3 regions of the Algoriphagus aurantiacus genome follow, and region 2 is predicted to be linked to each of the others. Evidence: riboswitches for the same ligand, from Rfam matches in the RefSeq annotation. Region 2 holds a riboswitch; each other region holds the start of a gene.
What was found. Region 2 has a riboswitch for S-adenosylmethionine ahead of SYJ56_RS08320 (O-acetylhomoserine aminocarboxypropyltransferase/cysteine synthase family protein). Riboswitches for the same ligand answer to the same signal wherever they lie in the genome.

Region 1 (11,060 bases), on a different contig from region 2:
AAGGCAAGTGGATCGGCAGTAAGGGGAGCGGATTTCGATGGGGATGGATTTATGGATTTGTTCGTGGGTGGTAGAACTCCAATTACACAGTATCCTTATCCGGACAAAAGCTATCTTCTTCGAAACGTCAATGGTGAACTTCAGGATGTAACGGATGAAATGGCTCCTGGCTTGCGCAAAGTGGGAATGGTGACTGATGCCATCTGGTCAGATGTGGATGCCGATGGACTAGTGGACTTAGTAGTGGTCGGGGAATTGATGGAGATTTCTATTTTCAAAAATTCGGGAGATCGATTTACAAAACTTGAAAATACCGGTCTTGAAAATTACTTGGGTTGGTGGAACTCTATTACCTCCGGTGATTTTGATCAAGATGGAGATACTGATTTTGTAGTAGGTAATCTAGGAGAAAACAACTCACATCACCCAACAGCTGAAAGACCAGTTAAGATTTACGCTAAGGATTTTGATAATAATGGGAGTGTGGATCCAGTCACTTTTGCTTATTACAAAGATCGTGAAGGCAATTACAACTCTTTCCCGAGCCATTTCTGGGGTGATTTGTATGGGCAAAGTCCCATGTTTAGAAGGAAGTTTGAGCGCTACAAATTGTATGCGCTAACTACTGAGCAGTCTCTTTTTTCCGAACAAGAAAGAGAGGGAGCTCTTATTCTTACAGGTAATTATGACAAGACAGCATACATTGAGAACCTTGGTAACGGAAAATTCAAAGTCAGCAGACTCCCTACTTTGGCCCAAGTGGCTCCGGTAAATGGATTGACTACGGGAGACATTAATGGTGATGGGTTTCTTGATGTGATTTTGGTGGGGAATGATTACGGCAATGAGATCTTTGTTGGAAGACTTGATGCTCATCTGGGCTTGGTATTATTAGGTGACGGAAAAGGAGAATTCACTCCTATGAGTCCGCAGGAAAGTGGTTTTATGGTTCCCGGAGATGGGAAAGCATTAGTGAAAATAGCTTCAGCTCAAGGTAACCCGCTTCTAGTAGCTTCTCAAAATCGAGGAAAACTCCTGATGTTCCAGCATCAAAACAGCCAGACTAGCAGGACAATCACGCTAGAGCAGGATATAATGGCAGTAATACTGGAATTGGAAAATGGTCAAAAACAAAGAATTGAAACCAGCCTTGGGTCTGGATTCTTATCACAATCAGGAAGAGAAGTCATCCTTCCACCAGGGGTGAAAGGAATCCAATTGCAGGATTACAAAGGAAATACTACACCTGTAGATATGAATTCCTTGGATTGATCAGGTATATAATTGGCCTGCCTTTGCATCACAAATATCTACCATAAGCTCAGCAACTTTATCCGTTACGTCTTCAAAATATTTCCTTCCTTTCTCAGGGGAGGATTTTTTTGGATTACCTATTCCTGTGTCTTCCGATACTTCTGACCATTTTCGCTCTGCCCAGGCCCATTTTTCCTGCACGCCTTTTATCACTGACTTTTTCTCTTTTCCATCTCCAGCTTGCTCAAGCGGCAATACTAATTCGGGATGCAGGTGCATAATAATGGATGTTTCCATTTCATCGGCATGATCGCCTGCTTCTTCAAAATACCTAGTCTTGTCCAATGCCTGAAACCAATTGCAAGTGAAGAGCATCATTTCAGGAAACTGAAGCCCAAGCTCACGGAGCATTGTTTTGAAGTCATTTCCACCATGGCTGTTTACAATCAACAGTTTCTTAGTTCCCTGTCGATCTAGAACGGTAATAATATCCTTTAGAATCAGCAGCTGTGTACTTGGATTCAGATTGATATCCAAATAAATATCGGATTGCCCAGTATTCACACCAAAGGGAATTGTAGGCATAATCGTGACATTTGCTCCTTTTTCCCACGCTTTCCTTCCTGCCTCACTAGCTACAGCGTTAGCTTCATACACATCAGTACCATAAGGCATGTGATAATTATGGGCTTCAGTTGCTCCCCAAGGCAATACGGCTAAGTCAAAACGATGATTTTCAAGTGTTTTCCAGTTGGATTCTGCAAGTAGGTAGGGTTTCATATGTTTATAATTGTTTTTCAGTGGCCATATGGAATCTCGCATACCAGATAATCATTCCTCTGTGTAACTCTTCAGTTATGCTCGATTTCATGTATTTATTTTTGTTTTCTAATGGTAAAATGGAATTGGCAAGGCGGTTTTTCAAACTAAGTTGGTGCTTCTCAATCTTGCTTATTTCAAAAATTGATTTGAAAGGAAATGAGGGATGGTTAGCCTAATTAGCTCCAATTTTAATAATTTAAGACCTGATTCTAAATTAACTCGAATGTCACAAAGAAGAAAATTTATCAAGCAATCCCTGATGGGCTCTGCATTATTTATACCTGGAGTATCTACCATAGCTGAGACTAAAGCAACTTCGCTTTTCAAAGGAGAAAAACCACTTATCTTATCCACTTGGAATCATGGATTGCCAGCCAATGCTGCTGCAGTGGAAAAACTGAAAGCGGGAGGAAGTATAGTGGATGCTGTGGAAACTGGCGTTAAAGATACGGAGTTAGATCTGAGTAACTTGTCCGTAGGCTTGCAAGGCTTACCAGATAGAGAAGGCATTACTACATTGGATGCTTCTATCATGTCTGGTGATGGTTCATGTGGATCAGTGGCTTTTGTAAGGCAGGTGAAGCATCCCATCACACTTGCCCGAATGGTGATGGAAGAGACTCCTCATGTGATGCTTGCAGGGGAAGGGGCTCGTCAGTTTGCGATTGCTCAAGGAATGGAGATGGAGAAAGAAGAACTAAGTCCAAACGCTAAGGAAGCCTATGAAAAATGGAAAGTTACGAGTAAGTACAAGCCGATAATCAATATTGAAAATCACGATACCATCGGAATGATTGGAATGGATGCCATTGGTAATTTGGCTGGAAGCTGTACTACAAGTGGATTGGCGTATAAAATGCATGGAAGGGTAGGAGATAGCCCGATTATCGGAGCTGGACTATTTGTGGATAATGAAGTTGGCGCGGCAACTGCTACTGGTCTGGGAGAATCTATCATCCGGATTTGCGGAAGTTTCTTGATTGTGGAATTGATGCGTCAGGGGCGTACTCCTCAGGAAGCTTGTGAAGAAGCTGTGAAGCGCTTGATTTCAAAAAATAAAGACATTAAGGATATACAGGCTGGTTTTCTTGCCATGAATAAAGATGGAGAAGTAGGGGCTTATGCAGTACATCCAGGCTTCAACTTTGCGCAAGCGACATTACAAAACAATATGATGATAGATTCCAATTCGCATTTCAAAGGATGAGCAAAATAATATTAGAGTCTCCAGTTTTTAATGTAGAAGCAGCTATGGATGCAGCTGAATTTGGTGTTGATCGATTGGAACTCTGTGCTAATTTTCCGGAAGGAGGAGAAACTCCAAGTGCAGGAATGCTTAAGTTTCTGAAAACAGAAATTGATATTCCTGTATTTGTCATGATTCGGCCAAGAGGTGGTGATTTTGCTTATTCTCAGAAGGAAATGATGGTGATGAAGCGCGATATAGAAATACTGGGTGAGCAAGGTGCGGATGGTTTTGTGTTCGGGGTGTTGGACAATCAAGGTTTTGTGGACAGTGATTCTTGTAAATCACTTTTAAGAGCGGCCTCTGGAAAGCCTTGTACATTTCACCGAGCTTTTGATGCATCAGCAGATTATTTTGATTCTTTGGAGAAAATTATTTCATGTGGCTTTGATCGTATTTTGACTTCTGGAGGTAAAGATTCTGTAACTGATGGATTAGCTACGATGAAGGAATTGTTGGTAAAAGCTCAGGATAGAATCAGTATTATGCCAGGTGGAGGCACTAAGCCTGAGCATGTTTTGGAGTTGAAAAAAACCGGTTACTTGAAAGAAGTCCATGCTTCATGTAAGACCTGGAGACCTTCGTCTAATCAATTTGTAAATCCTGATTTATCTTTTTCGGATGATCCAAAATCATTTACCCATCACCTTAGAATAGATCAGGAAGTAGTTAATGATTTTTTGAAGGTAATAGGCGAATGAAGTTAAGAAGCCTGATTGTTATATTTGTAGCGGTAATCTTGGATTCCTGCAGCCCTATTTCGGAGCGGAAGCAACCGCCACCATCTTTGGAGCTATTAGCTTCTATGGATTTGAATTTAAGTGGTGAGCAGCTCGCGAATGCCTATTGCGCAAGCTGCCATGTAAAGCCTGAACCTGAAATTTTGGATAAAAATACCTGGCAGGAAAAAGTGCTTCCTGATATGCGTAAGCGCATGGGGCTTTACTTACCAGATGATTTTGGGCAAGCTTTGCCAGAAGATTTGGGAGTCCCCCCTGGAGTTTATTCCAAAGTTCAATTAATTCGAGGTAAGGATTGGGAGAAGATACTTGCGTATTACTTGGAGAATGCGCCAGATTCACCTTTGCCCCAACAGAAAAAAGCAGTACTGATCAAAGGGATTCCGGGTTTTCAAATATCACAACCGGAATTTCAAAGAACCAAGGGAAATCTGTCCACCATGCTTCATGTAAACCCCCAATCCGGTGAATTGTGGCTCGGAGATCGTTTAAAAGTTATTTACATCCTAGATCCTAAGAATGGTTTTCAAATCAAGGATTCTATTCCCACAGAAGTTGCTCCAGTGGATATCAACTGGAACGAAGATGGTACGTTCGATTTGCTGACCATGGGTAGAATGGATCCCTCTAATGACACCTTGGGAAAGGTTTCGGAATTCTGGAACGAAGCTGGAACTTGGAAAAGTAAAGAACTATTGACCGACTTGATCCGACCTGTAAATCTGGCAGTTGCAGATTGGGATGGGGATGGAGAGCAAGATCGAGTGGTGTCGCAGTTTGGAAATCACTTTGGGAAGATGAGTATTTATCTTTCGGGACCTTCTGGAGAAAGTGAAGTGATTTTGAGCTCTGAGCCTGGGGCAAGACGTGCCATTGCAGTTGATTTTGATAAAGACGGGGATTTAGATGTACTTGGGTTGATGGCGCAGTCCAAAGAAGGGATATATGCATGGTTAAATGAAGGAGCAAGCCAATTTAAAGAGAAAGCGATCCTTCAATTTCAGCCTGCATTTGGATCCAGTGACTTTAGGTTTGTAGATGTGAATGGGGATGGGCACAAAGATATTATTGTGGTGAATGGTGACAATGCGGATCTGTCACAAGTGCTCAAAAACTTTCACGGCGTTCATATCTATTTGAATGATGGTGAAAATGAATTTGAGGAATCATGGTTCTATCCTATGCACGGAGCAAGCGGGATTGAAATCGCGGATTTTGATGGAGATGGTGATCAGGATTTCTTTGTGTTGTCATTCTTTCCTGATGATTCGCAAAAGCCAAAGCAGAATTTGGTTTATTTCAGACAAAATGAAAAGGGTGAGTTTGATCCATTTATACTGAGTGAAACCGTTGAGGGAAATTGGCTGACTATAACTTCGGGCGATGCTGATTTGGATGGTGATATTGATGTAATGGTAGGAGCATTCGAATTTGATGATTTATATAAGGGAGCAACTAAACCTTGGAGACCATTTATTTACTTAGAGAACAAACTAAATTAAAATTTTGAAGTAGTGATTATTTTAAAAATATAGTATCGATTTATTATGTGTTTTAAATTATAATTTTTATTTACGGTGTAATATCGGTAATTTATTCTTTCACCTTAAATTTTAACCTATGGTAAAAAGTTTTCAAGGGGTTAGAATGGCAGAACCCAAAAAAGCCCCGATTCCGCAAATTCTCGTCAAGGAGTACATGAGTACTAACTTGATCACCTTTAAGCCAGATGATACCATTGATCAAGTGATGGAAATACTCACTAAGCGAAAAATTTCTGGAGCACCAGTGATTGACGCATCGGGTGCATTGATTGGTATTATTTCGGAGGTTGATTGCCTCAAAGAGATCATCAAAGGAAAATATACGAACACGCCAAAATTCCCGGCTAAAGTAAGTGAGCATATGTCCACAGATGTACTTACACTATCGCCTGATTTGTCAATATTCGATGCAGCGTCGCAATTTTTAGAACATAAAATCCGAAGATTTCCAGTGATGAAAGATGGGAGACTGTTAGGTCAGATCAGTCTGAGTGATGTGATTCGGGCTTTTCCTACCTTGAGGCAAACTACTTGGTAAAATATCAATAGCGAAAAAAGTGAATGCCTCCATAAAGGGAAACCTTGATGGAGGCATTTTTCTGAAAGGCAATTAACCACCGAGGACACCAAGGTTTTCACAGAGGAACGCAGTAGTGATAATTGTCAGGCTTAGAGCCTGCCTCGCCCAAAGGCAGGAAGCCGAACTTCATGAGACATTTTATTTTGATAAGTCAATCGCTCTTTCTACATCTAGTATAATATCTTCATAATGCTCCAGTCCCACAGAAAGTCTCACTAATCCATCTGAAATGCCTACTTGGGCTCTTTCATCAGAAGAAAGTTTGCTATGCGTGGTGGAAGCTGGATGAGTGATAATACTGCGGCTATCGCCAAGATTAGCTGTAATAGAGATCATTTGGAGCTGATCGATAAATTTCTGGGCTCGACTCACTCCGCCCTTCAAGTCCAAAGTAATTACTCCACCTCCTTGGCTCATTTGTTTTTTGGCAACTTCGTATTGTGGGTGCGATTTCAGGAAAGGGTATTTTACTGCAAGCAACTCTGAATTTCCTTCAAAATACTCTGCTACTTTAAGTGCATTACTACAGTGTCTATCCATTCTCACCCCCAGTGTTTCCATGCTTTTCGCCAGAATCCAAGCATTAAATGGGGATATAGATGGTCCAGTATGCCTAGCGAAAAAATGCACTTCTTTCATCAAATCAGCTTTACCTAAAATTAAACCACCTAGAACCCTTCCCTGTCCATCAATGTATTTTGTAGCACTGTGAGTCACGATATGAGCACCCCATTTTGCAGGTTGCTGAAGGTATGGCGAAGCGAAGCAATTATCCACTACTAATATTAGGTTATGTGCTGCCGCAAATTTACCCGCCCATTCCAGATCGATGATCTCCAAACCAGGATTGGATGGAGTTTCTATAAAAAGCATTTTGGTGTTGGGCTGTACTAGTTTTTCCCAATTCAAATAATCAGAAATGTCTCCGTACGTTGAGGTAATACCCCACTTGGGAAATACTCTGGTTAATAACTGATGCGTAGAGCCGAAAAGTGATCGGGCTGCAAGCACATGATCCCCTTGCTGCAGTAGAGCGGCAATACTTCCAAACATTGCAGCCATTCCTGATGCTGTCGCAAATCCATCTTCCGTTCCTTCAGCTGCACAGACCTTTTCGATCAAATCACTGGAGTTGGGATTGGCATAGCGGGAATAGATATTTCCTTCTATCTCATCTGCAAAAGTAGCTCTGGCCTCCTCAGCAGAATCAAAGGTAAAACTTGAGGTAAGATAGATCGGAGCAGAGTGCTCTCTTTGGCTGGACTTTGATGGTGAAATCCGCACAGAATTCGTTTCGAAGTGCTTACTCATGTATTGATCAGTTTAAATTTTAACAAGACTAATCAAGCAGATTTGAGAAAATCAAACCCAGAGGCGGTAAACGAACTAAAAGGGATTATTTGTGAAGTAAGCCAATCTATAGTTCCCGCGTCGGGTAGGATTTGGCACCGTTCTCCGTTTCGGGATGGTTGCCAGAGGGTCTTAGAGCCTATTCTCTCGCCTCTTCTTTATAAATCAGTTGCCTGAAGTGATGCAAAGAAAGAACGCGTTTAGTGGATTTCCAAATCTTATTTCATTTGGTTATAATTTATCTTTTAAAGGTCATACGGAATCTCGCATATATTTTAATCATTCCAGTGTGTGACGCTATAGTTATGCTCGATTTGATCAATCGTTAAATTGATTCATGGTACGCTCTATTCCAATAGTGCAAAAACTGAGGCTCATTTCTATCGCCTTGTCCATTATAGCGGGTAATTCAGCAAATTCATGCTGATTGAATTTCCCTAAAACAAAGTCAATTTGCCTTCCTTTTGGAAAGTCATCACCTATTCCCATTCGGAGTCTTGGGTAGTTTTGGCCGCCTGTGAGTTCCTCAATATTTTTCAGGCCATTGTGTCCAGCTGCACTTCCTTTAGGCTTCATGCGAAATTTTCCAAAAGGAATGGCAACATCGTCCACAATGACCAAGGTATTTTCTTTGGAAATCTGAAGCTCTTTCATCCAATAGTTCATCGCCTTTCCGCTTAGATTCATATAAGTGGTAGGTTTGATCAGGTGGATTGTTCTGCCTTTGTGTTTGAACTCTGTCTTGAAGGCAAGTCGGTCGCTTTTCCAGGAACATCCATTTGCATCAGCAAGTCTGTCCACTGTCAAAAATCCGATATTGTGTCTGGTGAGTTCGTATTCGGGTCCAATATTCCCGAGGCCTATGATTAGAAATTTCATATGTTTATAATTGATTTTTATGGCCAGATAGCCTGTCCCGAACTTGATTCGGGAGAATCTCGCAGGTCTTATAATCATCTCTCTGTGTGACGCTTGAGTTATGCCTGCCTGCCGGCAGGCAGGCTCGATTTCATCTTTCTGTAGCTATTTGGCTTGAAAATAAAAAATCCCGCCCAGTTGTGGGCAGGATTTTGAATGATTAAGAGACTGAATCTATTCCTCGTCTCCGCCTTTTTTGCCTCTAAGTGCTCTTGGGATACCAATAGTCACGATAGAAACGTTTGGATTTGTTAGGATTTCGAAGCCTTCAACTTTTACATCTTCAACTTTAAATGATTTACCCAAATCAAGGTTGGAAATATCAATAGGGATAACGTCAGGGAAGTCTTTTGCAAGACCTTTTACTTTCAGTACTCTAGTTTTTAATTCTAATTTACCACCTTTAGCAAGTCCTGGAGAACTTCCTTCAACTTTCACTGGAATTTCAAATTTGATAGGCTTGTCGTCTGCAAAAGCTACGAAGTCAGCGTGTAGAAGAGCCTCACTTACCGGGTGGAATTGTGCGTCCTTCAATACTGCTTTAATGATAGTTCCTTCGATGTTCAAGTCAACCATGTGAACCTCAGGAGTATAAATCAAGTCTCTGAAAAGGATGATTGGAGAGTAGAAGTGAATCTGCTCTTTGATACCAGGTCCGTAAACTACACAGGGAACATTACCTGATTCTCTCAATTCAGAAAGACTGGCACTGTCGAGATTTGCTCTTTTAAACCCTATAATCTCAAGATATTTCATATTGTATTTGTATTAAAATTGGTTCTTATATAAACAAAGAACTGATAGACGTATTTCCTGTCACGGCATGAATTGCCTTGGCGAACAGGTCAGCGACTGTCAATACTTTGATTTTGGATGATTGTTGTTTTGGAAAGATGGTGTCAGTGATCACCAATTCATCTAAAACTGAGTTTTCGATGTTTTCATAAGCTTTGCCAGAAAGTACGCCATGTGTTGCAATAGCTCTTACTGAAGTCGCTCCTTTCTCCATGACGATTTGCGCAGCTTTGCAGAGCGTGCCTGCTGTATCCACCAAATCATCCACAAGAATAACATCCTTACCCTCTACATCCCCGATTACTTGCATAGAAGCGATCTCGTTGGCTCTTTTTCTGTGCTTATCACAGACTACCATTTCTACTTCAAAATGCTTGGCGTAAGCCCTGGCTCTTGCTACTCCTCCCACATCCGGAGATGCAAAAATCATATCTGGAAGCCGTAGCGAATTCAAATAGGGCACAAAAATAGCTGATCCATTCAAATGATCCAAGGGTATATCGAAAAAACCTTGAATTTGTCCGGCATGAAGGTCGCAGGTCATGATTCGATCTGCTCCAGCAGAGGTGATCATATTAGCGATGGCCTTAGCTGCTATGGATACTCTTGGCCTATCTTTCCTATCTTGCCTAGCATATCCGAAATAGGGAATAACGGCGCAAACTTTATATGCGCTGGCTCTTTTTGCAGCATCTATCATCAGACAAAGCTCCAAAAGATTGTCACTTGGCGGTGTAGTGCTTTGTACCAAAAAGACTGTACAGCCTCTAATGGATTCGTCAAAGCTTGGTGATAATTCGCCATCACTGAATTTGGATAGCGTAAGATCTCCTAGCTTTTTGCCATAGTTTTTGGCGATTTTCTCTGCAAGTGATTGGCTGTTAGTGCCTGAAAATATTTTAACCTCGGACATGGTTAGTTGTTTTTTTCGGGAAAGGTTAGGAATGGATTTAAGATCAAAAGTAGTAATTTTTGAATGGATGGCTAGGGTGTTATAAGTTGATTCAGAAGATAAATTTGACTTCTGATGCTTTTAAACTCATTCTAACAGCAGCTAAGTGTGAAAAAGATGGCCTATTGATGAAAGCAATTGTTGTTAGTTAATCTTTTCACTCTGTTTCAGTGAATTGAGTTTGGATTACTTAGGACGATTTCATTGGTTACAGCTATGAATAGCTTATTGTTCATATTTTCCAGTCCTGTAAAATATGAACAAAAGAACCTTTTGATTACTGGTGACCTCTTTTTTCGTGCTAATTTAGAAAGCGAATAAACCAACCCATATGCTTATGAGATTAAAAATTACACTAGTTATTCTGCTTATATCCTTGTCATTAGGAGTATTTGCCCAGCGTATTCCGACGCCAAAAGCTCATTTTGGCTTTGATATAGGAGACGATTACAAACTTGCCAATTTCACAGAAACTGAAGCTTACTTCAAGAAAGTAGCTGATGCAAGTGACCGGGTAAAAATGGTTGAAATTGGCAAAACCGAATACGGAAGATCTCAGCCAATGATGATTGTGAGTTCCCCTGTTAATTTGGCGAAGCTGGACCAGTATAAAGAAATTTCGCAGAAACTTGCTCATGCTGAAATCACGCGCGAAGAGGCAGAGAAGCTTTCTGTAGAAGGCAAACCTGTGGTGTGGATAGATGGAGGTTTGCATGCCAATGAGGTCGTTGGCCCTCATCAGCTAATTGAGACGCTTTACCAATTAGCCTCAAGAGATGATGCGGAGACGCTGAAAATTCTGGATAACGTAATTATTTTATTAGTGCACGCGAATCCTGACGGGATGGAAATCATGTCG
Region 2 (11,060 bases):
TGCTGAATTAATTCCCCGTTCATTGAGACTGCAATCATCACATGTACCAGCAGACCATTTAATTCTGAAAGTCGGCGAGCTACTTGGACTCAAAACTTACGGAAGTCCTACACTTTCAGATCAAGCTTTGATCCCCTACCCATCTATAAAAATTGGCCCTGGAGACTCAGCTAGGTCACATTCTGCAGATGAATTTATTTACTTGAACGAAATTCAGAAAGGCATAGTAGGCTATATCAAGATTCTTGAAACCTACGCTGATATGCTCACTCAAACTAATTAGAAATGAAACTTTGGCAAAAAGAAACAGGCAGCAAAAAGGAAGTGGAAACCTTTACTATAGGCCGAGATCCTGAATTTGATATACTTTTGGCACCTTTTGATGTGCTTGGTTCTATGGCTCATGCGCAGATGCTATCTACGATTGGTCTTTTGACAATTGAGGAAAATGAAATTCTTCAGCGTGGACTAAAAGATATCTATTCTGAAATCCAGGAAGGAAAATTTGAGATTGCTGATGGAGTGGAAGATGTCCATTCCCAGGTTGAGTTTTTGTTGACCGAACGGTTTGGCGATGTAGGTAAGAAGCTTCATAGCGGTAGAAGCAGAAACGATCAAGTTTTGGTTGACTTGAAACTATACTATCGAGCTGCTATCCGTGAATTGGTGGAAGAAAGTTCAGCACTTTTCGAACTATTAATAGAACTGGCTGATAAACATAAAGGTGATTTGATGCCAGGTTATACGCATACACAACTCGCCATGCCTTCATCATTCGGGCTTTGGTTTAGTTCTTTTGCAGAAGGCATAAGTGAAGATATGGGCATGCTAAAGGCAGCGTTCGACTTAGCCAACAAAAACCCGCTGGGTTCTGCTGCTGGATATGGCTCTAGTTTTCCTTTAAACAGGACATTGACTACCAGTCTTCTTGGTTTTGCTGATCTTCATCACAATGTGCTAAATGCGCAAAACAGTCGAGGAAAAACTGAGCGTACATTATCATTTGCCTTGGCAGGCATGGCGGGTACACTAAATCGTCTGGCGTCCGATGTGTGTATTTTTATGAATCAACACTTTGCATTTATTAAGTTTCCAGATGATTTGACTACAGGAAGCAGTATCATGCCGCATAAAAAGAATCCTGATGTATTTGAATTGATCAGAGCAAAAACCAATCAAATTCAAGCGGTACCAAATGCTGTCTCAATGATTTTGACAAACACCACTACGGGTTATCATAGAGATTTGCAATTACTTAAGGAGGAGATTTTTCCCGCTTTAGAAAGCCTAAAATCTTGTCTTAGTATGAGTGCTTTTATGCTCAAATCTATCATGGTGAAAGAAAACATTTTGACAGACCCTTTTTACAAGCATCTATTTTCAGTTGAGGTCGTTAATGACTTGGTGTTAAAAGGGACTCCATTTAGGGATGCATACAAGCAGGTTGGGATGGATATAGAATCAGACAATTTTGCGCCGGATCAAAGTAAACTAAACCATTCACACGAAGGAAGTATTGGAAACCTGAACCTTATGGAAATTAATCTTAAAATGAAGAATGCAATCCAACAATTTAATTTTAACGACGTAGACCAATCCTTCAAAGATCTTTTAAAATTACACATTTAGCATGTTTTACATGAGTAGCTATAAAAATCCCATGCGATAATCTATTTTTACACCAAAATAGAAGAAAATTTTCATCTTCATTAAAACCCTATCTTTATAATGAATACCCTTTTTGGAAGCAATCTCAAATATGATGTGAAAGCCAGTCTTGTGGTTTTCTTAGTGGCATTACCACTTTGTTTGGGAATTGCAATTGCAAGTGGTGCACCTCCAATGTCGGGCCTAATTGCGGGAATTGTTGGAGGAATAATCGTTGGGGCCCTATCTGGATCACATGTAAGTGTTAGTGGTCCGGCAGCGGGATTGACAGTAATTGTACTCGATTCTATTAGCAGTATGGGGACTTTTCCCCTTTTTCTAGCTACCCTTGTTGTAGCTGGTTTGATCCAGTTGGCTTTGGGGATTTCTAAAGCTGGTGTAATTGGATATTACTTTCCACATGCTGTCATTAAGGGAATGCTTACTGCAATCGGCTTGATTCTAATCTTAAAGCAAATCCCACATGCCCTGGGCTACGATGTTGACTTGATGGGTGATCAGGCATTTATGCAGACTGATGATCATAATACATTTTCTGAAATTTGGTATGCAATCAAATATCATAGCATAGGTGCGATACCAATTGTGGTGATTGCAATGGGTATTTTGATACTTTTTGAAAGGCCAAAAATTAAAAATCATAAGATTCTAGGAGTCGTTCCTGGCGCTTTATGGGCTGTTTTATCTGGGATATTAATCAATTTTCTTTATGGAATTTGGAAGCCTGAATGGCAGCTTACAGGAGATCACTTAGTAAGTATTCCAGTTTTGGATAATTTTGGACAATTAGGTGATTTGCTGACTTTTCCAGATTTCTCCATGATTGGCGAAAGTACTTTTTGGATTGTAGCGGCTACCATTGCGATCATCGGAAGCCTTGAGACTCTATTGAGTATTGACGCGGCAGACAAACTCGACCCAATGAAAAGGACTACTCCGCCAAGTAAAGAATTAGTGGCTCAAGGCATAGGCAATTCTATCTCTGGGCTAATTGGAGGACTCCCCGTGACTGCTGTGATCGTGAGAAGTTCAGCCAACGTTGCTTCAGGCGCTAAAACCAAAATGTCTGCCATCCTTCATGGAATATTATTGATGATTTTAGTATTGAGTATTCCCAATATTTTAAATATGATTCCGCTCAGTTGTCTTGCTGCAGTATTGTTTTTAGTGGGATACAAACTTGCTAAGCCAAGCATTTTCATAAATATTTACAAAAATGGATGGGATCAATTTATTCCTTTTATTGTCACTGTAGTTGCCATCCTATTCACTGATCTTTTGGTGGGTATAGGTATTGGAATGGTATTCGGATTATTCTTTGTTGTAAAAACTAATTTCGTTCGCGCAGTAACGTTGACTGAATTGAACGGAAACTACCTTTTAAAACTTCAAAAAGATGTCTCTTTTTTAAATAAGGCGATATTAATGAAAAATCTATCTAAAATTCCATCAGATAGTAAAGTGATAATTAATGCTCAAAGAGCACAATTTATTGATCACGACATTCAGGAAGTATTAAATGACTTTATAGCTTCCTGTTCAGACAGAAATATTACAATTAAAGTAGATGGATATCAGCATCAAACCCACGAAAACATATGAAACCTTACGAGAAATTGTTAATACAGAATAAAGCTTGGTCATCCGATCAAAAACTGACCGATGGGAAATTTTTTGAAAGATTAGCCAAGCAGCAGTCCCCTAAATTTCTTTGGATAGGTTGTTCTGACAGTAGAGTTCCTGCAAATCAGATTACAGGGACGGACCCGGGAGAAATTTTTGTACATAGAAACATAGCAAATATGGTAGTTCATACTGATCTCAATTTGCTTAGTGTTTTAGAATATGCTGTAGCAGTACTTAAAGTAGAGCATGTCATCGTATGTGGTCATTATGGCTGTGGCGGAATAGAAGCTGCACTAAGTAACAAGAGCTTTGGTATCATCAACAAATGGCTTCTCAATATCAAAGAGGTATATAAGCAATACCAAAAAGAGATTGATTCAATCGAAAATCATGATGAGAAAGTAAATGCTCTGGTAGAATTCAATGTAATCGAACAATGCCAAGATCTAATAAAAACATCGATCATTCAAAAAGCATGGAGAGATAGATCGGCGCCCAAAATTCATGGATGGGCTTATGGGCTAAATGATGGATTGATCAAAGAATTGGTAAATATTGATCCTGATTTTAACAATATCAATCCTATTTTCAGGTTCGATCAGGAAGAATTAGATAAATAATTCAAGTTTTTCAGGTCAGCGAGTGAAAATATATTTTGATTTTCAACTCGCTGACCCTTTATTTGCATCATCCTTTCACTTTTAAGTGCTCGGATTTATAAAGAAGAGGCGAGAGACAGGCTCATAGACCCTCTGGCAACCTGGAAAGTCCAAGGTGCCAATTCCTGCCAAAAGAGATATTCTCCTTTGGAACTATAAGTTCATATTAAAATGCACTCAGGACACACCTTACAAACTTCTATTTCAATACTATCGTTAGTAAAGCATCATGCTTTATTCCCGTGCTGATTCTATTTCTGCCTATTTCGAATAATTCGTTATAGGCTTTTTAATGTTCACTATTTTTCAAACCATAAATCCAAAAAAATCATGTCAAAAACCCTTCACTTCGACACACTGCAAGTTCATGCTGGCCAAGAACCAGATCCAGCCACTAACTCTCGCGCAGTTCCTATCTATCAAACTACTTCCTACGTATTCAATTCTGCAGAGCATGGAGCAAATCTTTTTGGCTTAAAGGAATTCGGGAATATATACACCCGAATCATGAATCCCACCACGGATGTATTTGAGAAAAGAATAGCAGCACTGGAAGGCGGTGTGGCAGCTGTTGCTACCAGCTCAGGCCAAGCAGCTCAATTTCTAGCATTGAACAACATCATGGAAGTGGGAGATAATTTCGTGTCTAGTCCATTTCTATACGGAGGAACTTTCAATCAATTTAAAGTTTCATTTAAAAGAATAGGCATCGAAGCTAGATTTGCCAAAGGAAAAGGTCCTGAAGATTTCGAAGCACTCATCGATGAGAAAACTAAGGCAATCTATCTTGAGACAATAGGAAACCCTGAATTCAATGTTCCTGATTTCGAAGCTATTGCAGCTGTAGCCAAGAAGCATGATATCCCATTGATAGTAGATAATACCTTTGGAGCCGCTGGATATTTATGCCAGCCTATCGCCCATGGAGCAAATATTGTCACTTCCTCAGCTACCAAATGGATTGGTGGACATGGTAATTCCATTGGAGGTATAATAGTAGATGGAGGTAACTTCAACTGGGGCAATGGTAAATTCAAACAGTTCTCAGAGCCTTCAGAGGGATATCATGGCTTGAATTTCTGGGAGGTATTCGGAGAAAATAATCCACTAGGACTGCCCAATATTGCCTTTGCAATACGCGCGCGAGTAGAAGGACTTCGTGATTTTGGACCTGCTATCAGCCCATTCAATTCTTTTCTCTTATTACAAGGAATAGAAACACTTTCACTAAGAGTGCAAAAAACAGTGGAAAACACATTAGCCTTAGCACAGTGGCTAGAAGCTCATCCTTCGGTACAGAAAGTAAATTACCCAGGATTGGAATCATCTCCATACCATGAGTTGGCTAAAAAATACTTGAGAAATGGATTTGGAGGAGTTTTGAGCTTTGAACTGAAAGGAGATAAAGAACAAGCTTCAACTTTGATCAATAACCTGGAGTTGATTTCTCACTTAGCCAATGTAGGCGATGCTAAAACACTAATCATCCAACCAGCAGCTACTACCCACCAGCAGCTTTCAGATGCTGAACAACTTGCGGCCGGTGTCACTCCTACTCAACTGAGAATTTCATGTGGTATCGAACACATCGAAGATATCAAGTCAGATTTGCAACAAGCATTCGATAAAATCTAATTCTATAAATGAACCTTAAAAGTCAATACGCTACGATTACTATGTCCCAGGAAACATTTCATTCTAGTACACCTTTGCATCTGGAATCTGGAGAAATTCTTTCTGAAATTGATATTGCCTATACCACCTATGGGCAACTCAATTCGGATAAATCCAATGTGGTCTGGGTTATTCATGCGCTTACCGGCGATTCTAATGCATCAGAATGGTGGAATGGTCTGATAGGCGAAGATAAATTCTTCGATCCTGCTAATCATTTCATCATCTGTGCAAATCTGCTGGGATCATGTTATGGTTCTACGCAGCCGTTTAGTGAAAATCCTAGTACCGGAAAGCCATATTATTACGATTTTCCTCAGATGACCAGCAGGGATATGGCCGTAGGACTAGAGCGATTGAGGGTTCATTTACAACTAGACAGTATCCATAGCTTGATCGGTGGTTCTCTGGGAGGGCAAGTTGGACTGGAATGGGCGTACCTGCTGGGCACTAAGCTTAAAAATGCAATTATTTTAGCCTCCACAGCTAAAAGCACTCCTTGGGTTATTGGCTTCAATGAAACTCAAAGAATGGCTATAGAGTCTGATTGCACTTGGGGTGAATGCCATGAATTGGCAGGAAAAAAGGGGTTGGAAACAGCACGTGCCATAGCAATGCTAACCTATAGACACCCATTGGATCTTAAATCTAAGCAGGTGGATACTGATGGTAAAATGGATGATTATCGTGCCTCCTCCTATCTGCGCTATCAGGGTCAAAAATTAGCGAGTAGATTTAATGCACTCTCCTATTGGACACTCAGCAAAACGATGGATTCCCATGATCTTGGAAGAAATCGTGGTGGATTGGATATTGCCTTAAGTAAAATCGAAGCAAATGTGTTGGCAATTGGTGTGGATTCTGATTTACTCTTTCTCCCAGAAGAATCTCAGTATATCAGCCAAAAAGCGAAAAAAGGGACTTACAAGGAAATCACTTCTTCAGCTGGACACGATGCTTTCTTGATTGAATTTGAGCAGCTTTCCTATATTTTGAAATCATTTTACCTACAGCAAAAGCACTAAACGTTAATAAAATACATTGGTAAAAAAATAAGGCAGAAATTTCTTCCTTATTTTTTTACCCTATTCCATTCCACAGTTCGACTCACCCACGAATCGCCTAAAAAACCTTTGATCTCAAGAATGTCTTTCTTTTTAAGTTGTAATTCGCAATTATAACTTTTGCCAGATTTCGGGTCGTAAATTTTGCCGTCGCCCCAAATCCCATCCTTATACCTTAACCCTTCTAAAATAGTGAGCCCCATCAGCGGACGGTCCCTTAGAACTAGTTCTTCATTTAAACCATCGGTATATACCTCCGAAGTATCTTCATCTTGCATAAGCCAAATGATTTTGCCAATCATTTGAGAATCATTTTCCATGATTTCTATCTGGGCGGTTTTCTCTGTATTCCACCACACACCTTTGATTTTTGATTTGGATTGGGCAAGCGCACTTTCACTTCCTACTAGTATCAAGAAAATGCATATCGAAGCAAATTGACAAGTTTTCATAAAAAATCAGTTTAGTAAAATTTAAATTAGGCTAGATTTGATTTTACCCAATAACGTCCTAAAACCATACCTAATTATTAATGTATTCTAGTATTACGTTTTCTGGTACTATCATTCAGTTGCTACCTGAGAAAGCAATTTGGATTGCTGAAAGCTCAACTTTATTTATTGCTGACTTGCATTTTGGGAAAGCCGCACATTTCCGAAAATCAGGAATTCCCATACCAGAACCTATTCATAAACATGATTTAGAGACACTTACAGCACTAATAAAAAAATATTCTCCAACTGATTTTTACATTTTAGGTGACTTATTTCATAGCGATTGGAATGAACAATGGGAATCATTGAACGCATTCTTGTCAGACTTTAATCATGTCCGATTTCATCTGGTTAAAGGAAATCATGATGTACTGCCTCCCTTGGCTTATCGTCAATCATTATTTCAAATTCATGAAAATCCAGTCGAAATGGGGAATTTATTTCTCACTCATGAGCCAGCTAAGCATATTCCTGAAGGAAAATTGAATATCTGTGGACATATACATCCCGGAGTTCGCCTGTATGGCAAAGGCAGGCAATCTATAAGAATATCATGTTTTCATCAAAGCGAGAATCAACTGATACTTCCGGCATTTGGTAGATTTACAGGTCTTTCTTTAGTCAAGCGTAAGGCACAAGATCACATTTATGGAATTAGTGGAGAAAAAGTCATTAAAATCCTTTATCAAGAATAGATTGGCAATATCCTTGGGGAAAGTTACTTTTGAGCAGAAATCATAATATATGGCCAACTATCCACGAAAGAAAAAGACACTAGGGCACTTCAAATTCGGAAGTGTTCTCTTCAGCACTACCCTATCACTTTTTATAGTAGGTCTTTTCGGAGTGATCTTGATCCAGGCAAAAACACTGACAAGTATGATCCGTGAGAATATCGAGGTACAGGTATTCTTGGAAAAAAACTTGGGACAAAAAGACCTTGATGCGATTCATGACAACCTTTCCAAGCGATCTTTTATCCTTCAAAAAGGAGATACGCTGAATCTAAAGTTTGTATCAGATGAGGAAGCAGCTTCTACTTTTATAGAAAGTACAGGAGAAGACTTCACTAAATTCCTGGAAGACAATCCACTTCGCGACAGTTTTGTGTTGACAATCGCGGAAGAGTTTCAGACTTCAGAGCAATTAGAAGCTATTGTAGCTGAAATCCAGGCAATTCCAGGGGTATTTGAAGTTTCTTACATGACCGATTTGGTGGATTCAATCAACAAGAATTTACTCAAAGTAAGTTTAGTCTTAGGCGGGTTTATTTTGATTTTGATCATTACCGTAGTCATGTTGATCAATAATACCATACGTCTGGCCTTGTTCTCTCAGCGTTTTTTGATCCGTTCTATGCAGCTGGTCGGTGCTACCAGAGGATTTATCAGAAAACCATTTCTGTCCAGAGCATTCTTATTTGGAATGATGGCAGGTGCTTTTGCATCAGTGATTCTATTCGCTTTGGTGAAATATACTCAGGCGAATATTGAAGGATTCGCAATGCTTCAAAATCAACAATTGTTATTAGCTCTCTTCGGTATTTTGATTACAGTGGGCGGAATTCTCTCTGTACTCAGTACCTTGCGAGCAGTAAATAAGTATTTAAATATGTCTTTGGACGAACTCTATTAATAATGAGCAAATCTTCTTTCCCTTTTTCCCGCAAAAACTACAAGCTGATGTTTATTGGCATTGCGCTTATAATACTAGGTTTTATCATCATAGGCTTAGATGGTGAACCGCACGGTAACGGCGTTTTGGGACTTACTATCGGTCCGATAGTGACCTTGGCTGGATTTATTTTTGAGTTCTATGCGATTTTTGCCAAAACTGAAAGCAATTAAAAAAACGTGGAAATTATTGATGCGATTATCCTTGGGATCATTCAGGGATTAACAGAATTTTTGCCGGTTTCCTCCAGCGGTCATCTTGAACTTGGAAAGGCAATTTTAGGAGAAAGTAAAATGCCTGCAGAAGGTCTAATGTTTACGGTTGTAGTTCACTTTGCCACAGCCTTAAGCACTATTATTGTATTCAGAAAGGATATTGCAGAAATCTTCATAGGATTATTCAAATTCAAATGGAATAATGAGACACAATTTGTAGCTAAAATAGTCCTCTCCATGTTCCCTGCTGCGATTGTAGGAGTTGTATTCCAAGAGGAATTAGAAACACTATTCGACGGACAGATTGTTTTTGTGGGCTGTATGCTCATTTTGACAGCCGTCCTACTCTATTTGGCTGATAAAGCCAAATTTACTAACCAGCCAGTGACTTTCGGACAGGCACTGCTCATCGGCATAGCGCAGGCAATTGCGATTCTTCCTGGTATTTCCCGGTCTGGAGCTACGATCTCCACATCTGTTCTCCTGGGGATAGATAAGGCGAAGGCTGCGAGGTTTTCATTTTTGATGGTCGTTCCGTTAATCTTGGGAAAAATAGCCAAAGATATTTTAGATGGAGGTCTTTCATTGGAGACAGAAGGAATCGGATACCTTAGTGCAGGATTTATTGCTGCTTTCATAGCTGGCATAGCTGCATGTACCTGGATGATCAAACTTGTAAGAAGCAGTAAACTCAGTTATTTTTCAATTTACTGCTTTGTAGTTGGCGTGATTGCTATAGTAGCAGGATTATATTTATAGAATGCAAGAACCTTACGGAGAAGTATTTTTGATCAACAAACCACTTGAATGGACATCTTTTGATGTGGTAAAAAAAGTCCGAAATGCACTGCGGATCAAAAAAGTAGGACATGCCGGAACGCTTGATCCTTTGGCTACAGGATTGTTGATTGTTTGCGCCGGAAAAATGACCAAGCAAATTGATTCTTTTATGGGGCAAGAAAAGGAATATACTGGCACCTTCGTTTTAGGATCCACCACGGATTCTTTTGATTTAGAACAACCCATTGTGCCTGTTTCTGACCCCTCACATATTTCGCTAGAGCAAGTACGAGCTGCTGTAGCTGAACTTACAGGTGATATTATGCAAGTTCCTCCTATGCACTCTGCAATCAAAGTTGATGGAAAACGGGTCTATGAATCTGCCAGAAAAGGCAAAGAAGTAAAAATGGATCCACGGCCTGTCACGGTGAGTGAATTTGAGATTACCAAGTTTGAAAACCCAACTGTCGAGTTTAGAATCGTTTGCTCTAAAGGCACTTATATCCGAAGTTTGGCGAGAGACCTTGGCGAGAAATTGAATGTGGGAGCTTACATGAGTTCGCTTTGCAGAACAAGAATTGGTAATTTCAAACTCTCAGCAGCACATGAGCTTTTACCTTTGGTAGAAGAAATCAAAGCAAGAACAAATGAAAATCTATGAAGGCCTAAGTGATTTCCCTAAACTCTCCAATGCAGTGGTCACAAGTGGGACATTTGATGGAGTGCATCTCGGGCATCAGAAAATCCTTCATCGCATTCGAGAATTAGCTCGCTCCATAATTGGTGAGACAGTTCTTATTACTTTTTGGCCTCATCCCAGGTTGGTGTTATACCCAGATGAGCATAACCTGAGACTTTTGAGCACTTTTGAAGAAAAGGCTAAGCTACTTCGGCAATTTGGTATTGACCATTTGATCACGATCCCCTTCACCAAAGAATTTTCCCAACTTTCTTCCAAGGAATTTATTGAGTCAGTATTGGTAGATACAATACAAACCAAAAAACTGGTCATAGGCTATGATCATCGGTTTGGGAAAAATCGTGAAGGAAGTTTTGAATACCTGCAAGCACACCATGAAGAATATGGGTTTGACTTGGAGGAAATTTCCAGACAGGACGTGGAAGATATTGGCGTATCCAGTACAAAAATCCGTCATGCACTTGAAAACAGCGATATAGCCACTGCCATTAATTATCTTGGAAGAC
Region 3 (11,060 bases), on a different contig from region 2:
TAATTTCATTGATTTTTAAGGGTTTATAAAAGAAAATCTTTGGGGAAATAAAATTTTGAAAATCTTTCGCAATCGATTGTTTGGAGGATATGAAAACATTTTATACTTTTCGGAGGTATTCATAAAACGAATATCTACAATAGGTTTAATAGGTTTGAGAGCAGGAAAAGGTTGGGTCAATGTCCCAACCTTTTTTGTTTTTTAGTCATCCTGACTTAGCTTAACCTTCTCAATTTAATCTTCTATGAGGAGTCCAAAATCCACGTTTAATTATTTGACTACAGTTGGCATTGCTTTCATGTCTCTTTTAGCTTGTGATTCTAAAGATCAACAAGCTAATGAGCGTATTGAAAACATTTCGGATATTGAAGAAGAAATAACCCGGAATAGAGCGCTTATAGATTTAGCATTAGCTCAAAATAAAAACTGGTATAGCCATTGGAGTACCGATCTTGGTTTGTTTGATGCTTCACAATTTGAATTAGTGATGACTGATTCCATAGATCCCATGGAAATGCCTGAGAAAAACCCTATCCTGAAGGGGGATCCACTTTATCCTTATCAGTTTCCTCATCCGACTGGTAATGGAACTATAGATATTTATAGTTATAAAATTGAAGCCCAAGAGACAATTGATTATCCATTTTTAAACCCAGATTCAGAGGTAGTTTGGTATAAGGAAGATGGGATGAAGGAACGCTTACTTTTCATGGGCCCATCGGGGATGTTTGAGGATGGTATGTGGTTAAATGAAAGAGAGTTCTTAGTATTTGGATTTTTTCAGGAAGAGTCTGGATATAGACCAATGGCCTGGCTGATCAATGTGGAAAATCATATGCTAAGGCAATTTCAATTTGACAAAGTGTCTCCATCATATGAATCCCAATCCTACATTAATAAGAAGATCAAACAAATAGATTTAGGGTAAAAATGGATTTTAGAAGCGTTTTGAGTTTGTTGGAAAATGGAATGAAACATCCACTGCCCGGCCAAGAAGCGCAGCTTTCCATGTCTCCCAATCCTGTCGATATGAGGAGGTTTGATCCAAAACTTCCAAAAAATCATCGCAAAAGTTCTGTTTTGATACTTATTTATCCTTATGAGAACAAAGCATTTTTCCCTCTGATCAAACGGCCTGTTTACCCTGGTGTTCACAGTGGACAGATTGCTTTTCCTGGGGGGAAAATGGAAGTAGAAGACGAGGACGAAATAGAAACTGCTCTTCGAGAGGCTTGGGAAGAAGTAGGGATCCTTCCTGAGCAAGTCAAATTGATTGGCCGGATGAGTGATTTGTTTATACCAACCAGCAATTTTTTAGTAAGTCCTATTTTGGGTTATTCTGAGGTGGTCCCGGATTTTGTTCCAGAAGAAAAAGAAGTGGCAAGAATCATCCAAACAGCCGTTAGTACACTTTATGAGCCAGCTATTCGTAAGCAGAAAATATTAGAATTCAGCAATAATTTCCGCTTGGATACGCCATATTTTGAAGTGGATCAAGAGATGGTCTGGGGAGCTACAGCTATGATTTTAAGTGAGTTTTTGCAGATTCTGGAAAACGGAAAGAATTAGAGTTCTGGTCTTTTTGGACAATTGTTGCTATTGTTGCAATCGATTATCCCAGATATAATGGAAGAAAATACTCCCTTGCTTACAAATGATGCTGTAGTTTTTGGGTTGCTTATGGCAATACTCGCACTCATTTTTGCTACTTCAGCCAGTGATAAACCTTTTTGGAAGAAACTCTACGGAGTAATTCCCACCGTCTTGCTTTGTTATTTCATACCAGCACTTGCTAATTCTTTTGGGCTGATTTCAGGGGAAACCTCTAAACTATACGATGTCGCCAGCAGATATCTTCTTCCGGCATCCTTAGTTCTTTTTACTATTAGTATTGACATCAAGGGTATTTCCAAACTTGGCCCAAAGGCAATTATCATGTTTTTTTCAGGAACATTGGGGATTATACTCGGTGGGCCTCTTGCCCTGTTCACTGTAGGGTTTTTCTTTCCTGATTTATTGGGAGGAAATGGTCCCGATGAGATCTGGAGAGGATTATCCACTATAGCAGGTTCTTGGATCGGAGGAGGTGCCAATCAGACTGCAATGCTGAGAGTATTCGAACCAAGCCCGGTTTTATTCAGTCAGATGATCGCTGTGGATGTGTTAGTAGCCAATGTTTGGATGGCTTTTCTTTTATATTGGGCTGCTAAACCAGATAAGATAGATAAGATATTCAAGGCTGATAACTCTGCTATTTATGAGCTGAGAGATAAAATAGAAAAATTCAGAGCGGGAATCATGCGAATTCCGACCTTGAAAGACACGATGGTTATTTTGGGAATTGGATTTGGGGTTACAGGGTTTTCACACTTGATTGCTGATTTTGTGGCTCCATACATTGGAGAAAATTATCCGGAGTTAGAACAGTATTCCCTGAATTCAACTTTTTTCTGGATAGTGGTAATAGCCACTACAGTAGGATTACTATTATCGTTTACCAAAGCCCGTAATCTTGAGGGAGCGGGAGCTTCTCGAATGGGAAGTGTCTTACTCTATGTGTTGGTAGCTACAGTGGGTATGCAAATGGATTTGGGAGCCGTATTGGATAATCCAGTATTATTTCTAATTGGCATTGTATGGATGTTCTTCCATATCATCATAATGCTTATCGTAGCATTTATTATCAAGGCTCCATTCTTTTATGTAGCAGTGGGGTCTCAGGCAAATGTAGGAGGCGCAGCATCTGCACCGATAGTAGCAGCAGCTTTTGATGCTTCTCTGGCACCAGTTGGTGTGCTTTTGGCAGTGTTAGGATATGCAGCGGGTACGTATGGTGCATATCTTTGTGGATTGATGATGCAGGCTATTTCAATAGGGTAATGAAACATACTAGAAAATTAGTTTTTATATGCAATGGATCTGATTGTAAGAAAGACGGAGCCAAAAAGCTGTACAAAGAATTGAAGGAGATTACAGATGAAGCTCCTCTGAAAGGGAGTTGTAAATTCATCAAAACGAAGTGTATGGATATGTGCAAGACAGCTCCAAATGTAATTGTAGGAGATCATTTCTGTAAAAAGACAACAGCTGAAAAAGTCTTAGGACAAATAAAAAAGTCCTGAAAATTCAGGACTAGATTTTAGTGTTTTAGCACTTTCACCGCAGTACCACTTGCTGTGACCATCAGCATTCCGTCACGGATAGTTTCATAATCCAGATCAATTCCGATTATAGCATTCGCTCCAAATGCTCTAGCTTGCATTTCCATTTCCGCCATTGCAGTAGCTTTTGCTTCTCGTAAAACACGCTCATAAGCAGATGAACGACCGCCGACAATATCGGTGATACTTGCGAAAAAATCTTTGAAGACATTGGCTCCAATAATGGTCTCTCCAGAAACAATTCCTAAGTATTGATCCACGCTGTAGCCATCAAGTGTGTTCGTGGTAGTTACTATCATAGTGATGTGTTGTTAGTTTTAAAATATATTTTGTTGTCGGAGTTCACGAATATTTATGGAAAAAGGTTTACGGGAAAACTTGTATTACTTCTTTTGATCTGTCAAGGTGCTACAAGGAATGTGATTTATTAAGGATTTGATGCCTTAAAAATTAAAAGGTGCTTGATTTGGATTAGCTATTGTAAGAAGATTAGTTGAACTTTATGGTTCGAAAATTAACTTCTGGACAACTCTGAACAAAGGAACTATCTTTGAGTTTAAAATGAAATTTATTAGTGTGGAGAGAAATAATTTTGATCATACTCAGCAATTAGAATACAAGGAAAAACCCATAGAGGAGGCATCGATTTTGGTGGCAGAAGACAATATGGTGAATCAGATTTTGATTAAGAAATTCCTTAAAAAATGGCATGTTGGCAACTTAGTTATTGCATCAGACGGTCAAGAGGCGCTTGAAGAGTTTGATCAAGGTGAATTTGATATTGTACTCTTGGATATTCAGATGCCTCTACTTGATGGTTTTTCTGTAGCCAAATTAATTCGTGAAAATAAGAATTCTAGCAAAAGTCAAATACCCATATTAATTCTATCTGCTTCTTCTTATCATGAGATTAAGGAAGAGATGGGGGGATTTGGAATTAACGGTTTTATAGAAAAACCATTTACTTCGGAAGATTTATATGGGAAATTAGCTGAATATCTTAATTCGAAAGATATCAGTTGATAGTGGTTTAGCATTACTTTTGCCTGAGAGCTGTAGGTTTTCCCCCGCTTATTCCAAATCGACCATTCAATGCCCCTTTTTAATAGATACATAGTCCTGTTGTTTATCTTTTTTGTTGTTGCCAAAGCAGACGGGCAACAATTAATAACCAAACGAACAACCTTCTATGCGGTATTGGGCACTTCAGGAGGAAAACTCAATCAATTTGATGATTTGCTTGCGCAAAGGGGATTGTCGGGACTAAGAAATAGATATCAGACTATTGGATTGGGCTATCAAGCTAGAATAAATGATTTTGTTCTTGGGATGGATTTATTGCACAATAGAGGTGGAGTGAGTGAGTTGGATGATTTTAGGATAAAATACAGGACTTCAAGGGCCTTATTAAACATTGGCTACGCATTTACAGAAGAATCTCGATTTCAGCTGATCCATTACATGTCTTTAGGGGTTGGCTTTCTCAACTTTCAAATGTTACCATCCGAGCGTAGTGAAGATTTGGGTGCTTTTTTAGCTAATCCAGAGCAGGGGTTTGTACTGAGAAAAAAGGATATTCAACAGGGAACATTCAATTATGGCAATTTCCTTACTGAGATCGGCTTTCAGTTGAGCTATGATTTTGATCTGCCCGGCAGACCAGAGGCATTGCAACTTATCACCAAAGTGGGGTATGCATTCAGCCCTTTGGAAGGAAAATGGAATATGAATGGAATTTCATTTGATAATACCCAAAATGGAGCTTTTGTAAGAGTAGGGGCTGGGATTTCACTGCCAGATCGAAACTTTTTTTACAAAGATGCTAGCATTGGGATTTCATTGATTAGCAGTATTCACTTTACCTCGGCTAAGCAATTCAATGAAAAGCTAGAAGAGGCTGGTCTTAATCCATTGAATGGTTCTCCGTCCAACTGGGGCTTGAGGATATTAGGAAATACGGAGCGGTTCCTTTATGGCGCAGAGCTCTATAACCTTGCACTTAGTGAAAATGCAAACGCTGAAAAAGAACACTCCTTAAATAGCTTAAGAGTCTATGGAAATATGGGGTACAATTTGATTGAATATAGGAATTTTGGATTAGGTGCATTAGCAGGTCTTGGCTTTGGCAATATCCGGTACTCCCTTTTGAAAGAACAGAAACCCGATTTTCCGGAGCTATTTGAGCAAAGAGAGTTTGACGGATATTTGAAGAATAACGGGCTAATGCTAAAGCCAGAGGTCTTTGTAGACTATGGTGTCCCAATGACAAAACGAAAACTTTTTAAACTTGTATTTACAGCAGCTGCCGGGTATGAAATTCCCTTGGCAAACTACAAACTTGGCGATTTAAGTATGGCAAATTATATGTCAGGGTCTTATCTGAGTTTTGGAATAGGAGTTAGGCCATGATTTTTTCCTTTGGTTAATCCGAATCTACTTTTAGTGTGTCCTTTTAAGCAAAACTCCTGTTTTATTATCAAAATGATATTAACTTTGGGCAGCTTATCGAGAAAGACTGAGGGAAGGGCCCAATGACGTCTTAGCAACCTGTAGCCAAGGTGCTAACTCCCATCCCGATTCATCGGGAACAGATGAGCGGACTAGTACTTTGTACTTCTCTCCGTGTTTTGCTCGACAAGCTTTTTGATAAACAAAAAATTAGTATGCAAAACAGAACAGAATCCCTACTTCAACAACTTTCTCAGCGAATTTTGATACTCGATGGAGCCATGGGGACCATGATTCAACGATATACATTGACTGAGGAGGATTTTCGTACACCCGAACTAGCCTCACATCCTAAATCTTTAAAGGGAAACAATGACTTGTTGTCTTTGAGTAAACCTCAGATCATCAAGGATATTCATGCTGAATACTTCAAGGCAGGAGCAGATATTATAGAAACCAACACCTTCTCTGCAACTACCATAGCTCAAGCAGATTATGAGCTTTCTCATTTGGCTTATACTATAAATTTCGAATCTGCGAAGCTGGCAAGGGAAGTAGCAGACGAATTCACAACCAAAAATCCGGAGAAACCCCGCTTTGTAGCTGGAGCTATTGGCCCAACAAATAGAACTACCTCACTTTCTCCTGACGTAAATGATCCAGGGTACCGTGCGGTTACTTTTGATCAGCTGGCAGAAGCTTATGCTGAGCAAGTTCGAGGCTTGCTAGATGGTGGAGTTGATATAATATTGGTGGAAACAATTTTTGATACACTGAATGCTAAAGCAGCATTATACGCTATTCAAGATGTATATGAGGAAAGAAATATTCCCTTAGATCCCAAAGATGGAGGAATTCCAATAATGATTTCTGGGACAATCACAGATGCTTCAGGACGCACACTTTCAGGACAGACCACAGAAGCATTTTTGATTTCAATATCTCATGTACCATTGCTTTCAGTTGGATTGAATTGTGCTTTGGGAGCCAAAGAATTACGACCTTATTTGAAAGTGCTTGCGCAAAAAGCACCATTCTATGTGAGTGCCTATCCCAATGCAGGCTTACCAAATGAATTTGGCCAATACGATCAAGGAGCCAATGAAATGGCCGATCAGGTTAGAGACTTTTTGAAAGAAGGTATGCTAAATATCCTGGGAGGATGCTGTGGCACTACGCCCGAGCATATTTCAGCTTTAGCACATATGGCTGCCAATTTTCAGCCTAGAAAATTACAAGAAGAAGAATTAGAAGAAACGTTGGACTGAGAAGATGGTAAGAAATAATTACATGAAACTATCAGGCTTAGAGCCTTTGGTTTTTACCCCTGAAATCAATTTTGTCAATGTAGGCGAGCGAACCAATATCACTGGTTCGAAGAAGTTTGCCCGATTGATATTGAACGGGAATTACGATGAAGCACTAGAAGTAGCTTTGGATCAAGTAAGAGGTGGTGCTCAGGTGCTGGATGTCTGCATGGACGAAGGAATGCTTGATGGTGAATTTGCAATGGTCAAATTCCTGAATCTGATTGCTTCAGAGCCGGAAATTTCCCGAATCCCGATTATGATTGATAGTTCCAAATGGAAGATCATTGTAGCAGGGCTGAAGTGCGTGCAAGGAAAAGGAATAGTGAATTCGATCTCTTTGAAAAATGGAGAGGAAGAATTCATCCAGCAAGCCAAGACCGTAAAGAAATTTGGTGCTGCTGTAGTAGTTATGGCTTTTGATGAAGACGGACAGGCTGATACGTACGAGAGACGTATAGAAATTTGTGAGAGAAGCTATAGGGTGCTTGTGGATCAAGTGAAGTTTAATCCTCAGGATATCATTTTTGATCCAAATATCTTTCCTGTAGCAACCGGGATGGATGAGCATAGGAAAAATGCGTTGGACTTCTTTAACGCCACCAAATGGATTAAAGCAAATCTTCCTGGTGCCAAAGTTAGTGGAGGAGTAAGTAATGTTAGTTTTTCTTTCCGAGGTAATAATCCGGTGAGGGAAGCTATGCATGCGGCATTCTTATATCATGCGATCAAAAGTGGGATGGACATGGGGATTGTGAATCCAACCATGCTAGAAATCTATGATGATATTCCAAAGGATTTGCTAGACCGAGTAGAGGATGTTCTTTTTGATAGAAGAGAAGATGCTACCGAGCGTATGCTTGATTTTGCAGAAACTGTAAAATCGGCCGATAAGAAGGAAGTAGTAAATGAAGCTTGGCGTTCTGACCCTGTCTCTAAGCGAATGGAACATGCCTTAGTGAAGGGGATTTTGGATTTCATTGTAGAAGATACAGAGGAAGCAAGAATAGAACTTAAAAATCCGCTCAAGGTAATAGAAGGTCCATTGATGGATGGAATGAATGTGGTCGGAGACCTTTTTGGTGAGGGAAAAATGTTCCTTCCTCAGGTGGTGAAATCTGCCCGGGTGATGAAAAAGGCTGTAGCCTATTTGGAACCATTTATGCCTTTACCTGAAGAAGGACAGGAAGCGTCTTCCTTGAAAAAGATTCTTTTGGCAACTGTAAAAGGCGATGTGCATGATATTGGAAAGAATATCGTGGGTGTGGTTTTGGCATGTAATAGCTACCAAATCATTGATTTGGGAGTAATGGTAGATGCCCAGAAGATAATAGACGAAGCCGTGAAGAATAAGGTGGATATCATCGGGCTTAGCGGCTTGATCACCCCGTCATTAGATGAAATGGTGAATGTGGCTTCTGAGATGGAGCGTCAGGGAATCAAGATTCCATTGCTTATCGGAGGTGCTACTACTTCCAGAATCCATACAGCTGTGAAGATTGACCCAGTGTATAGCGGTACAGTTATCCATGTGATGGATGCAAGTAAGTCTGTTCCTATCGCTGGAGAAGCTATTTCTGAAGAAACCAAAGAAGCTTATCGGTTAAAGTATAAAGAAATATATAGGCAACTCCGTGTAGAGCATGAAGCTAAACAATCCTTAAAGCAACTAGTGTCATATACTGAAGCTAAAGCCAATCCAGTAGAGATAAACTGGGAATCCTATGTGCCAGTTGTTCCTAAAAAACTTGGAAGAACAGTCCTTAAGGATTTGGATTTGAATGTAGTCCGCAATTACATTGATTGGACTCCATTCTTCAGCACTTGGATGTTAAGTGGGAAATTCCCAAAGATATTTTCCGATCCTGTAGTTGGAGCTGAAGCAAAGAAAGTTTACGATGAAGCGAATGAAATGCTAGATAAAGCGATTGCTGAGAGGTGGCTTTCTGCGAATGCCGTGTTTGGCCTTTATCCAGTACAAAGAACCGATGATGATGCAGCTGTATTTGATGTTGCAGGTAATCAGAAAGCGTCTTTTCATTTTTTGCGTCAGCAAGGCAAAAAAGGTAAAGGCGTACCGAACCGTTCATTAGCTGATTATTTACATCCTACACAGACAGATTACTTGGGATGCTTTGCGGTGACTTCAGGTATCGGCATGGAAGCAAAACTTGCTGAATTTCAGAAAGATGGAGATGATTACAATGACATCATGTTCAAATCCATCGCTGACAGGCTGGCAGAGGCTGCTGCTGAATACATCCATGAGCAGGTGAGAAAGGAATATTGGGGCTATTCTCAGGATGAAAATCTTGAAAATGATTCTTTGATCAGAGAAGAATATCCCGGTATCAGACCGGCTCCAGGATATCCGGCTTGCCCAGAACATTCGGAAAAGATTACAATTTCCCAACTGCTAGATATGGAGAAGGAAATTGGAATCGAATTGACATCCAGCTTTGCGATGTATCCCACTTCCTCAGTCTCCGGATATTTCTTCGGTCATCCTGAGAGTAAGTATTTTGGTCTAGGAAAAATAGGAGAGGACCAAGTGGCGAGTTATGCGGAGCGAAAAGGAATATCTCTCAAGGATGCGGAGCGTTTGCTCTCACCAAACCTAGCTTATCAACCTAATTTAACCCTAGTAGAACCTACTGAATGAAATCGAGCATGAAAAAGATGCCACCCAACGGCATGATTATCTACCTTGCGAGATTCTCCCGAAACTAGTTCGGGACAGGCTATCTGACCTTAAAAAAGCAATTATTAATAGATGAAAATAACCGAACACTTAGCGAATACCAAAAACACGCTGTTTTCCTTTGAAATATTACCTCCGCTGAAAGGCCAAAGTCTGAAAGAATTACTGGAAGGAATCGCTCCTCTGATGGATTTCAAGCCCCCATTTGTAGATGTGACCTATCACAGAGAGGAATTCATTTACAAAAAGCATCCAAATGGACTGCTTGAAAAAATCAGTACTAAGAAGAGACCTGGAACTGTAGGTATCTGTGCGGCGATTATGAATCGTTTCCACATTGATGCTGTTCCGCATTTGCTTTGTGGTGGATTTACCAAAGAAGAGACAGAAAATGCGCTAATCGATCTAAACTTCATTGGAGTAGAAAATGTGCTTGCTCTAAGAGGAGATGCACCTAAGTCTGAAGGGAAATTTGTTCGTGAGACTGAAGGACACGGGTATGCAAGTGAATTGGTGGAGCAGATATTAAAAATGAATCAAGGAAGGTATCTTCATGAGGAAACCGAAATAGGATTCCAAACTGATTTTTGTGTAGGAGTAGCGGGTTATCCGGAGAAGCATTTTGAAGCACCTTCTATGAGGTTTGATCTGAAATATCTGAAAGAAAAAATTGACAAAGGAGCTGAGTACATCGTGACTCAGATGTTTTTTGACAATCAGAAATACTTTGAATTTGTGGATCAGGTACGCGCGGCTGGAATCACAGTTCCCATCATTCCGGGTATCAAGCCGATCACGACATTGGGACAAATCACTATGCTTCCCAGGACTTTCTTTTTAGATCTACCAGATCCTCTTATGGACGAATTGGAAAAGTGTAAAACCAATGCTGACGTCAAACAAGTGGGGATAGAGTGGTCTATTCAACAGTGTAAGGAATTGGTGAAATCGAATGTGCCTTCAGTGCATTTCTACACGATGAGTAAAGCAGATACTACCTATAAAATTGCCAAAGAAATATTCTAGATTTGAGGCAAAATTTTGCTTCTATGAAACTAGTTTTACTTTCTTTTGTGTTGGTCGCAACTTGTTTTAACTCGCTGAATGCCCAACGTTTGGAGTTTTTGAATAAGCATCATTTCCAAGTGTATGATACAATGGAATATGAGTATGTATTCCTCAAAATAATTCATGAAGATTCTGTTAGCATGAAATCCCAAACTTACACGAAAGACGGTAAGGTGAAAATCTCTCAATACACACTGATCAAGGATGGAAATGGTACTGAGAAAAATGAACTTTTGCTTCGTTTTTATGAGGATGGAAAACTTCAAAGTAACTGCAAGAGGGATTTAACTACTTCTGAAGAACTTGTAAAGACCTATTATAAAAATGGTCAACTGAAGTCAGAAATTAAGTGTGTCGAGGACGATGTGATTTCAG

Region 1: linked by a shared signal. The riboswitch ahead of SYJ56_RS04320 (trans-sulfuration enzyme family protein) and the one ahead of SYJ56_RS08320 (O-acetylhomoserine aminocarboxypropyltransferase/cysteine synthase family protein) in region 2 are both predicted to bind S-adenosylmethionine.
Region 3: linked by a shared signal. The riboswitch ahead of SYJ56_RS17765 (homocysteine S-methyltransferase family protein) and the one ahead of SYJ56_RS08320 (O-acetylhomoserine aminocarboxypropyltransferase/cysteine synthase family protein) in region 2 are both predicted to bind S-adenosylmethionine.

Annotation. Positions count from the first base shown of each region.
Region 1 covers NZ_JAXRUT010000003.1:159,600-170,659, forward strand. Annotated here, with positions in the region: gene SYJ56_RS04290 (VCBS repeat-containing protein) at 1-1,272, shown strand, start outside; gene SYJ56_RS04295 (creatininase family protein) at 1,273-2,034, opposite strand; gene SYJ56_RS04300 (isoaspartyl peptidase/L-asparaginase family protein) at 2,300-3,283, shown strand; gene SYJ56_RS04305 (copper homeostasis protein CutC) at 3,280-4,023, shown strand; gene SYJ56_RS04310 (FG-GAP repeat domain-containing protein) at 4,020-5,564, shown strand; gene SYJ56_RS04315 (CBS domain-containing protein) at 5,683-6,144, shown strand; gene SYJ56_RS04320 (trans-sulfuration enzyme family protein) at 6,325-7,497, opposite strand; SAM riboswitch class I at 7,601-7,703, opposite strand; gene pth (aminoacyl-tRNA hydrolase) at 7,855-8,415, opposite strand; gene SYJ56_RS04330 (50S ribosomal protein L25/general stress protein Ctc) at 8,629-9,210, opposite strand; gene SYJ56_RS04335 (ribose-phosphate pyrophosphokinase) at 9,236-10,162, opposite strand; gene SYJ56_RS04340 (M14 family metallopeptidase) at 10,539-11,060, shown strand, end outside.
Region 2 covers NZ_JAXRUT010000006.1:113,309-124,368, reverse strand. Annotated here, with positions in the region: gene SYJ56_RS08340 (M20 family metallo-hydrolase) at 1-283, shown strand, start outside; gene argH (argininosuccinate lyase) at 286-1,629, shown strand; gene SYJ56_RS08330 (SulP family inorganic anion transporter) at 1,729-3,270, shown strand; gene SYJ56_RS08325 (carbonic anhydrase) at 3,267-3,914, shown strand; SAM riboswitch class I at 4,007-4,115, shown strand; gene SYJ56_RS08320 (O-acetylhomoserine aminocarboxypropyltransferase/cysteine synthase family protein) at 4,284-5,588, shown strand; gene SYJ56_RS08315 (homoserine O-acetyltransferase family protein) at 5,597-6,652, shown strand; gene SYJ56_RS08310 (DUF2147 domain-containing protein) at 6,700-7,143, opposite strand; gene pdeM (ligase-associated DNA damage response endonuclease PdeM) at 7,224-7,880, shown strand; gene SYJ56_RS08300 (cell division protein FtsX) at 7,930-8,820, shown strand; gene SYJ56_RS08295 (DUF3098 domain-containing protein) at 8,823-9,032, shown strand; gene SYJ56_RS08290 (undecaprenyl-diphosphate phosphatase) at 9,039-9,833, shown strand; gene truB (tRNA pseudouridine(55) synthase TruB) at 9,835-10,515, shown strand; gene SYJ56_RS08280 (bifunctional riboflavin kinase/FAD synthetase) at 10,502-11,060, shown strand, end outside.
Region 3 covers NZ_JAXRUT010000019.1:71,862-82,921, forward strand. Annotated here, with positions in the region: gene SYJ56_RS17730 (hypothetical protein) at 245-928, shown strand; gene SYJ56_RS17735 (NUDIX hydrolase) at 931-1,569, shown strand; gene SYJ56_RS17740 (DUF819 family protein) at 1,627-2,880, shown strand; gene SYJ56_RS17745 ((2Fe-2S) ferredoxin domain-containing protein) at 2,880-3,122, shown strand; gene SYJ56_RS17750 (YbjQ family protein) at 3,140-3,460, opposite strand; gene SYJ56_RS17755 (response regulator) at 3,723-4,184, shown strand; gene SYJ56_RS17760 (hypothetical protein) at 4,254-5,570, shown strand; SAM riboswitch class I at 5,661-5,759, shown strand; gene SYJ56_RS17765 (homocysteine S-methyltransferase family protein) at 5,825-6,877, shown strand; gene metH (methionine synthase) at 6,882-9,578, shown strand; gene metF (methylenetetrahydrofolate reductase [NAD(P)H]) at 9,690-10,643, shown strand; gene SYJ56_RS17780 (energy transducer TonB) at 10,667-11,060, shown strand, end outside.